DNA from 2 places in the Inmirania thermothiophila genome. Region 1 is predicted to be linked to the other one. Evidence: predicted binding sites of a transcription regulator. Region 1 holds the regulator's gene; the other holds the start of a gene.
What was found. Region 1 encodes sigma-54, which starts transcription at its own class of promoters, with help from an activator protein. Its sites were predicted from a motif close to TGGCANGNTNCNTGCTT; they were not measured.
Positions count from the first base shown of each region.

Region 2: EDC57_RS04195 (flagellar basal body-associated FliL family protein) is a predicted target of sigma-54. The motif match lies at 811-827, and genes of this name have one in related genera.

Region 1 covers NZ_RJVI01000003.1:285,132-289,446, forward strand. Annotated here, with positions in the region: gene hprK (HPr(Ser) kinase/phosphatase) at 1-330, opposite strand, end outside; gene ptsN (PTS IIA-like nitrogen regulatory protein PtsN) at 327-797, opposite strand; gene hpf (ribosome hibernation-promoting factor, HPF/YfiA family) at 815-1,144, opposite strand; gene EDC57_RS12095 (RNA polymerase factor sigma-54) at 1,187-2,623, opposite strand; gene lptB (LPS export ABC transporter ATP-binding protein) at 2,695-3,420, opposite strand; gene lptA (lipopolysaccharide transport periplasmic protein LptA) at 3,417-3,926, opposite strand; gene lptC (LPS export ABC transporter periplasmic protein LptC) at 3,910-4,315, opposite strand, start outside.
Region 2 covers NZ_RJVI01000001.1:849,875-854,189, reverse strand. Annotated here, with positions in the region: gene fliM (flagellar motor switch protein FliM) at 1-243, opposite strand, end outside; gene EDC57_RS04195 (flagellar basal body-associated FliL family protein) at 248-781, opposite strand; gene EDC57_RS04190 (flagellar hook-length control protein FliK) at 945-2,012, opposite strand; gene fliJ (flagellar export protein FliJ) at 2,068-2,508, opposite strand; gene fliI (flagellar protein export ATPase FliI) at 2,519-3,889, opposite strand; gene EDC57_RS04175 (flagellar assembly protein FliH) at 3,873-4,315, opposite strand, start outside.

The DNA of each region.
Region 1 (4,315 bases):
TCCGCCGGCCTCGGCCGCCTCCACCAGCACCGCCGGGGCGGGGCAGCCGTCGGCGACCACGGCGAAGCCGGTCTCGGGGCCGAGGGCGCCGGCGAGGAAGGCCGCGGGTCCGCCCGGGGCCTCGCACAGCCGCTCCAGCTCGTGCAGGCCCAGGACCGGCACCCGCGGCGGGCGGATGGGATTGAGGTAGCCGACGAGCGCCATCGCGGTGTAGGACGGTCCCGCCGGCTCGAGGATGCGGTCGCGCCCGTCGCTTCCGGCGATGTGGGTCAGCCGCAGCGGCTCGCGCAGCAGCTCCACCACCTGGGCGGCCGTGATCCGCCGGGTCATGGCGCCCCGGTCGCCGCCTCCGGCCAGCCCTGCACCAGCCGCAGCAGGGCCTCGCTGCTCCCGGCCTCGCGCAGGCGCGCGCAGAAGGCCTCGTCGGAGAACATGCGCGCCAGCTCGGCGAGGATCTGCAGGTGCTCCTCGGTGGCCTCCTCCGGCACCACGAGGCCGAAGAGGAGGTCCACCGGCTGCTCGTCGAGGGCGTCGAAGTCCACGCCCTGACGCAGGGTGAGGAGGGCGCCCACGGCGGCGCCGTGACCGAGCCGCCCGTGGGGCAGCGCGACCCCGTGCCCGAGGCCGGTGCTGCCGAGCCGCTCGCGCCCGAGCAGCGTCTCGAAGATGCGCACCGGGTCGAGCTCCCCGCCGGCGTCGGCGAGGAGGTGGCTCAGGGTCTCGAGGGCCCGCTTCTTGCTTGCCGCCTCGACCCCCCAGGCGACCCGGTCCGGGCTCAGCAGGTCGGCGATGCGCACGTTGCCTCCTTCCGCCCTCAGGCCTGCGCCGCGCCCTCGCGCTTGTGCTCGCCGCCGCGGCCGCGGCCGTTGAGCTTCTCCTTGTGCTTGAGGATCTGCCGGTCGAGGCGGTCGGCGAGGACGTCGATGGCGGCGTAGAGATCCTCCTCCACCGCCTCGGCGAAGAGCTGCGCCCCGGAGACGTGGACGGTGGCCTCCGCCTTCTGCCGCGTCTTCTCCACGCTGAGGATCACGTGCACGTTGGTGACGTGGTCGAAGTGGCGCTCGAGGCGCTCGAACTTCTCCAGCACGTAGTTGCGCAGCGCCTCGGTGACCTCCACGTGGTGGCCGGTGACGTTGATCTGCATGCTCGGCTCCTCTTGGCTCGGGTCCTGGGTCCCGGCAGGGGCTCAGACGAGCCGCCTGCGCTCGCTCGACGATGGGATGGCCATGGCCTCCCGGTACTTGGCCACGGTGCGGCGGGCGACGCGGATCCCCTGCTCGCCCAGCAGGCGGGCGATCATGGCGTCGCTCAGCGGTCGGGCCGGGTTCTCCGCCTCCACCAGCTTGCGGATGAGGGCGCGGATCGCCGTCGCCGAGGCGGCGCCGCCGTCGTCGGTGGCGATCTGGCTCGAGAAGAAGTACTTGAACTCGAAGATCCCGCGCGGGGTGTGCATGTACTTGCGGGTGGTGACGCGGGAGACGGTGGACTCGTGGATCCCGACGGCCTCGGCCACGTCGCGCAGGATCAGCGGCTTCATGGCGATCTCGCCGTGCTCGAGGAAGCCGCGCTGGCGCTCGACGATGCAGGTGGCCACCTTGAGCAGGGTCTCGTTGCGGCTGCGCAGGCTCTTGATCAGCCAGCGCGCCTCCTGCAGGTGGCTGCGCAGGCAGGTGCCGTCGGCGCCGCCCCGGCCCACCAGGGCGGCGTAGCGGGGGTTGATGCGGACGCGCGGCGTCGCTTCGGGGTTGAGCTCGACCCGCCAGACCCCTTCCTCCTTGCGCACGATGACGTCGGGGATGATGTACTCGGGCGGCGGCCCGGGGAGGCTGCTGCCGGGGCGCGGATTGAGCGAGCGCACCAGGGCCACCACCTCCCGCAGCGCCTCGAGATCGACGCCGAGGGCCTCGGCGAGCTCGGCGTGGCGGCCGGCGGCGAGGGTCTCGAGGTGGCCGTCCACGAGGCGCAGGGCCTGGGCGCGCCAGGGTGTCTCCTCCGGCAGCTCGAGGAGCTGGATGCGCAGGCACTCGGCGAGGCTGCGAGCCCCCACCCCCGGCGGGTCGAAGTGCTGGATGCGGTGGAGCACCGCCTCGGCCTCCTCGACGGTGACCTCCGGCCCCGCCGCGGCGACGATCTCCTCGAGCCCGGCGCCGAGGTAGCCGTCCTCGTCGATGGCGTCGATGATGAGGGTGGCGAGGAGGCGGTCGCGCTCGCTGAAGGGGGTGAGCTCGAGCTGCCAGGTGAGGTGGTCGCGCAGGGACTCGCCGTCGTGGCTCACGGGCTCGAGGCCCCGTTCGTCCTCGTCGCCGCCGCCGCCGCCGTAGAGGACGGCGCCGTCGTAGACGTCCTCCCAGGAGCTGTCGACGGGGAGCTCGTCCGGGATCTCGCCGCCGTCGCCGCCGAGCTCGCGCTCGCCGGCCTCCTCCGCCGCGGCCTCGGCGGCGACCTCCGCCTCGGTCTCCTGCTCGCCCTCCTCCTCGAGCTCCAGCATCACGTTGGACTCCAGCGCCTGCTGGATCTCGGCCTGCAGCTCCAGGGTCGAGAGCTGCAGCAGGCGGATCGCCTGCTGCAGCTGCGGCGTCATGGTCAGGTGCTGCCCGAGGCGGAGCTGCAGGGTCTGTTTCATGGGCTGGCGCTGGCGGCCGCGGTGCTCATCTTGGCCGTCATTCTACCCGAGCCCCGTTGCCGCTGCAGGGATCAGAGGCGGAAGCCCTCGCCGAGATAGACCCGCCGGACCTGCTCGTCGGCGAGGATCTCCTCGGGGGTGCCGGCGGCGATGACGCGGCCGGCGTTGACGATGTAGGCGCGGCCGCAGATGCCGAGGGTCTCGCGCACGTTGTGGTCGGTGACGAGGACGCCGATGCCGCGCCGGCACAGGTGGGCGATGATGCGCTGGATGTCCAGGACCGAGATCGGATCGACTCCGGCGAAGGGCTCGTCGAGGAGCATGAAGCGGGGCTCGGCGGCGAGGGCGCGGGCGATCTCGACCCGCCGCCGCTCGCCCCCCGAGAGCGACAGCGCCGGCTGTGCGCGCAGGTGGCCGATGTGCAGCTCCTCGAGGAGGGCCTCCAGGCGCGAGCGCCGCGCCGGGGGGTCGAGGTCGCGGCGCGTCTCGAGGACGGCGAGGATGTTCTCCGCCACCGTGAGGCGGCGGAAGACCGAGGGCTCCTGGGGGAGGTAGCCGAGGCCGGCGCGGGCGCGCAGGTGCATCGGGCGGCGGGTGATGTCCTCGCCGTCCAGGAGGATGCGCCCGGCATCCGCGGCCACCAGCCCCACGATCATGTAGAAGCTGGTGGTCTTGCCGGCGCCGTTGGGCCCGAGCAGGCCCACCGCCTCGCCGGGGCCGACCCGCAGCGAGACCCCGTCCACCACCTTGCGCCCGCGGTAGCGCTTGACGAGTCCTTCGGCCTCGAGCCCGCTCATCGCCCGTCGCCGGTCGCGCCCTCGCGCGGCGCGAGCAGGATGTGCACGCGCGCATCGCCGCCCTCGGCCCGGATGCGCCCGTCGGCGATGCGGTACTCGATGTGCTCGCCGCGGAAGCGGTCGCCGCCCTGGCGCAGCCGCGCCTCCCCGGTGATCACCACGACCTCGCCGCGCAGGTCGTAGTCGATGCGCCGGCCCTCGCCCCGGAGGGGGCGGCCCTCGGCGTCCACGTCCTCGAGGGTGGCGGGCGCCCCCTCGGCCTCGAGGCGCGCCGGCCCCTGCGCGTCGTTGCGCACCACGACGCGGTCGGCGCGCACCACCCGCCGGCCCTGGGTGACCACCACCGCGCCCTCGTAGACGCTGACGCCGCGGTTGTCGTCCACCTCCACGCGGTCGGCCTCGAGCTCGATGGGCGGCGGCGCCGCCGCCGCGCCCAGCGCCGCCGCGAGCAGCGCCGCCGCGGCCAGGAGGCGCCACGGCAGGGTGCGGTCAGGGTGTCGGTTCATGGCGTCCCCTCACCTCGGCCAGCAGCGTGATGCGGCCCGCGCCGGCAAGCTCGGCGCGCAGGCCGCGCCCCCGGATCCTGCGCCCGGGGGCGGCGAAGTCCACCTCGGCGTCGGTGGCGGCGCGCTCGCGGTCGAGCTCCAGCAGGAGATCGCGGGTGTCGAGGCGCGCCGGCGGCGCGAGCCGCTCCAGGCGGGCGGCGCCCTCCAGGCGCAGGCGCTGGCGGTCGGCGGAGAGCCGGCCGCGCTCGGCCTCGGCCCGCCAGCGCGTGCCCGCGGCATCGACGAGGGCGACGCGGGGCGCGTCGAGCTCGGTGGTGCCGTCGTCGCGGTAGTGCACCATGCGGCGGGCGCGCAGGCGCCGGCGGGGGGCCCCGGCCTCGTCGAAGCCC
Region 2 (4,315 bases), on a different contig from region 1:
GACCTCCACCGGGCGGCGCAGCAGCGCCGAGAGGCTGCCGCGCAGGTGCCGCGCCAGCCGCTCGTTGACCACGTCGAGCCCCGGCAGGCGGCCGCGCACGATGCGGTCCTGGCTGGTGAAGTCGTAGGGGCGGACCTCGCCCTCCGCCGGCGGTGTGCCCTCGCCGGCCGGCACCTCGCCCTCGCTCACCCCGGCGAGGAGGGCGTCGATCTCTTCCTGGGAGAGGAGGTCGTTGACCGACATGGCGCTACTGGGTGACGAAGCTGGTGAAGTAGACCCGCTCGATGCCGGGGCTGCCCGTCTCCTCCTGGAGGATGCGCTGGATCTCGGCCAGCACCGCCTGGCGCAGCTTCTGCTTGCCCTCGATGGTGCCCAGGGCCTCGATGTCCTGGCTCGAGAAGAGCAGCAGCAGCGCGTCGCGGATCGCCGGCATGTGCTTCTTGACGTCGTCGAAGACCTTCTCGTCGCGGGCCATCACCTCGATGGTCACCTGCAGGAAGCGGTTGCTGTTGCTGCCGCCCACGTTGACCACGAAGGGGGGGTCGAGGGGCATGTAGAAGGCCTGCTTGGGCGCCGGCGCCTCGGGCGCGCTCTCGGCCTGCGCCGGGGGCTCCGGCGGCGCCTCGCCGCGCGTCAGGAACCAGACGCCCCCGCCCGCGGCGGCGGCCGCCACCACCACCGCCCCGAGGATCAGGAAGAGGGTCTTGCGCCCCCCCTTCTTCCCCTTCTTCTTTCCGCCCTCCTCGTCGCTGGAGAGCTCGAGCTCGTCCTCGTCGGCCATCGTTCGCACCTCCGTCCTGCCCAAAGGGATAGCAAGCCCCGTGCCATCACGGCGCCTTCCCATTTAGCCCCGAAGACTCAGGAGGTTGCAAACGCGGCGCGGGCGGATGCGCCGGCCCGCCGACGCACCAGCGGGCGAGCGCGTCGGGAAGCCGGCGCGCGGGTCAGGCGTAGGCGTCGAGGAGGCCGTCGCCGCGGCGGACGGGTGCGGCGGCGTCGGCGGGGGCGTCCGGCTCGGCCCAGGCGGATCCGGCACCGGCGCCGTCACGGGCGTGGCCGCCGCCGTCCTGGCCGGGCCCCTGGTGCTGCACCCCCATGTGGGCGAGCGCCATGCCCTGCGCGGCGAGCAGGTCGCGCAGGCGCGGCAGGGCCGCCTGGAGGGCGTCCGCCGCCGCCCCCTGCTGGACGTGGAACTGGACCTGGACCTGGTCGTTGTGCACCGAGACCCGCACCTCGAGCTGGCCGAGGTGGGGCGGGTCGAGCTGGATGCGCGCCGCGCCGTGCCCGCCGCGGGCCAGCCACTGGACCCGCTCGGCGAGCGCGTCGGCGAACTCCGGCCGCGCCGGATCGCGCGGCGCGGCGGCGGCCTCCGGGGCGGCGGGCTGGCCGTCCCGCGGCGGCGCGGAGGCAGGCGGTGCCGCGGCGACGGCCTCGTCGCGGCCGCCCCTCGCCCCCCCGGCCGCCACCGGGGCCGCCTCCGGGGCCCCCGCCGCGGCCATGACCGCAGCGGCCCGTGCCGTGGCCTCGCCGCCGCCGGTCTCGCCCGCAGCCGACGGCGTCGGCAGCGCCGCCTCCGCGGGCCGCGGCCGCGCCCGCGCCGCCGCCCCCGCGGCCTCCTCCGCCGCCGGCGCCGCGCCGCCGGCGGCGGGCGCATCCGGCACCACCGGCAGCGCCGGGGGCGGCACCGGCGCATCCGACGCCCCGCCCGCATCGTCACGGTCCTCGGCGGCCTGCACCGCGCCCGCCTCCCCGTCCGCCGGAACCGCCGGGACCGCGCCCGCCACCGCGGGCCGCCCGGCGGTCGCCGGCCGCGCCGCCGCCTCGGGCGGCAAGGCCTTGCCGTCCGCCGCCGCCTGCGGCGCGGCCGCAAGCGGCGGCGCCTCGCCCGCAAGCAGGGCCATGCCGGCCTCCAGCAGGCGCGTGAAATCCACCGCCGGCGCGGCCTGCGCGGGCGAGGCCGCGGGCTGCGCCGGCACCGCACCCGGGGCCAGGATGGGCATCAGCTGTTCCATGGGGGCGTCCTCCGCCTCGTCCCTGCCCGGAAGGATGCAGATCCCGTGCCAGGTCTCAGCCGCGGCGCAGGCGTCTCGCCGCGTGCCCGTCGCTCTCGCGCTGCTCGCGGCGCGCTTCCTCGCGCCGCTCGAGCCCCTGCAGCCGCTCCACGGCCAGGCCCACGGAACGGCTGCGCCGCTGCGCCTCGAGCCAGTGCCGGCGGCAGGCCTCCACCTCCGCGCGGGCCTGCTCCACCGCGCGCTCGAGCTCGCCGAGGGCCCGGTTGATGCGCTCCAGGAAGACGCGATAGTCGCGCAGGCGCGCGCCGCTCACGGCGGCCGCCCCCTGCAGGCTGCGGGCGTACTCGGCGCGGTAGCCCTCGAGGCGCTCGCGCTCGGCAAGCCGCGCCCGAAGCCGCGCCTGGGCCTCGCCGAGGCGGCGGGCGGCCTCGCGCTCGCGTTCGTGCATCACCCGCGCCACCGGCTCCATCCGCCTCGCCCGGCCCGCCATCGTCATCCCCCTCCGCTCAGGCCGCCGCCTGCCGCACGCCCACCAGCGCCTCGAGGGCGGCGACGCTCTCGGCCCAGGTCACCCGCTCGCCCATGTCCTGGCGCAGGAAGGCCATGAGACGAGGATAGTAGTCGATGGCCTCGTCCACCCGCGGATCGCTGCCGTGCTGGTAGGCGCCGACGCTGATGAGGTCGCGGTGCTGGCGGTAGGTGCTGAAGAGCTGGCGGAAGCGGCGCGCGGCACGCTGGTGCTCCGCGCCGGTGATCTCCATCATGGCGCGGCTCACCGAGGCCTCGACGTCGATGGCGGGGTAGTGCCCGGCGTCGGCGAGCTCGCGCGAGAGCACCACGTGGCCGTCGAGGATGGCGCGGGCGGCGTCGGCGATGGGGTCGTTCTGGTCGTCGCCCTCGGCGAGCACGGTGTAGAAGGCGGTGATGGAGCCGCCGCCGTCCTCGGCGTTGCCGGCGCGTTCCACCAGCTGCGGCAGGCGGGCGAAGACCGAGGGCGGATAGCCCTTGGTGGCCGGCGGCTCGCCGATGGCCAGCGCGATCTCGCGCTGGGCCTGGGCGAAGCGGGTCAGCGAGTCCATCAGCAGCAGCACCTGCCGGCCGCGGTCGCGGAAGTACTCCGCGATGGTGGTGGCCAGCATCGCCCCGTGCAGCCGCATCAGCGGCGGATGGTCGGCGGGGGTCGCCACCACCACCGCCCGGCGCAGCCCCTCCTCGCCGAGGATGTTCTGCACGAACTCGCGCACCTCGCGCCCGCGCTCGCCGATGAGCCCGACGACGATGACGTCGGCCTCGGTGTAGCGGGTCATCATGCCGAGGAGCACGCTCTTGCCCACGCCGCTGCCGGCGAAGAGCCCCATGCGCTGGCCGCGGCCCACGGTGAGCAGGGCGTTGATGGCGCGCACGCCCACGTCCAGCGGCTCGCGGATGGGCCGGCGCAGCATCGGGTTGAAGGGCCTGCCCGTGAGCGGGCGGTGCGCCTCGACGCGCAGCGGCCCGCGCCCGTCGAGGGGGCGCCCGGCGCCGTCCACGACCCGCCCCAGCAGCCCCTCGCCCACCGCCACCTCGGCCCCGCCCTGCTGCGGGATGACGCGCGCCCCGGGCACCAGCCCGGTGAGCTCCCCGGTGGGCATGAGGAAGAGCCGCTCCCCGGCGAAGCCCACCACCTCGGCCTCCACCTCGCCGCCCGGGCCGACGACGCGGCAGCGCCCGCCCACCGGCGCCTGGCAGCCCACCGCCTCCAGGGTCAGCCCCACCATGCGGGTGAGGCGACCCTCCACCACCGGGCGGACCGGGCGGGCGAGCAGCGCCCGCCGCGCCGCCAGGCGCGCCCGCCAGGCCGCGCGCCGCGCCGCCGCCGGATCAGCCTGCGTGCCCATCCGCTTCCCGCTCGCCGCCGAGGAGCCGCGCCGCGATCACCGCCAGCCGGTTCTCCACCGTGGCATCCAGGCGCGAGACGTCGGTCTCCACGCGGCAGCCGCCGCGGGTGATGGTGGGATCCTCCACCACCTTCCAGGCCCGCTCCTCGCCCGAGAGGGAGAGCGCCTCGCGCACGAGGGCGGCATCCTCGGGATGGAGGTGGACGCGCACCAGGCGCTCGGCCACCGGCAACGCCGCCAGCGCCTCGCGCACCACCGCCACCACCTCGCCCGGATCCGTCCGCAGCTCCCGCCGCACGAGCTGCTGCGCCACCGCGAGCGCGAGCTGCACCAGCTCGCGCTCGACCTCCTCGTCGAGGGCCTGCAGCGGACGGGCGAGCAGATCGCAGAGCGCCTCGAGCCGCCGCGCCGCCGCCCGCACCTCGG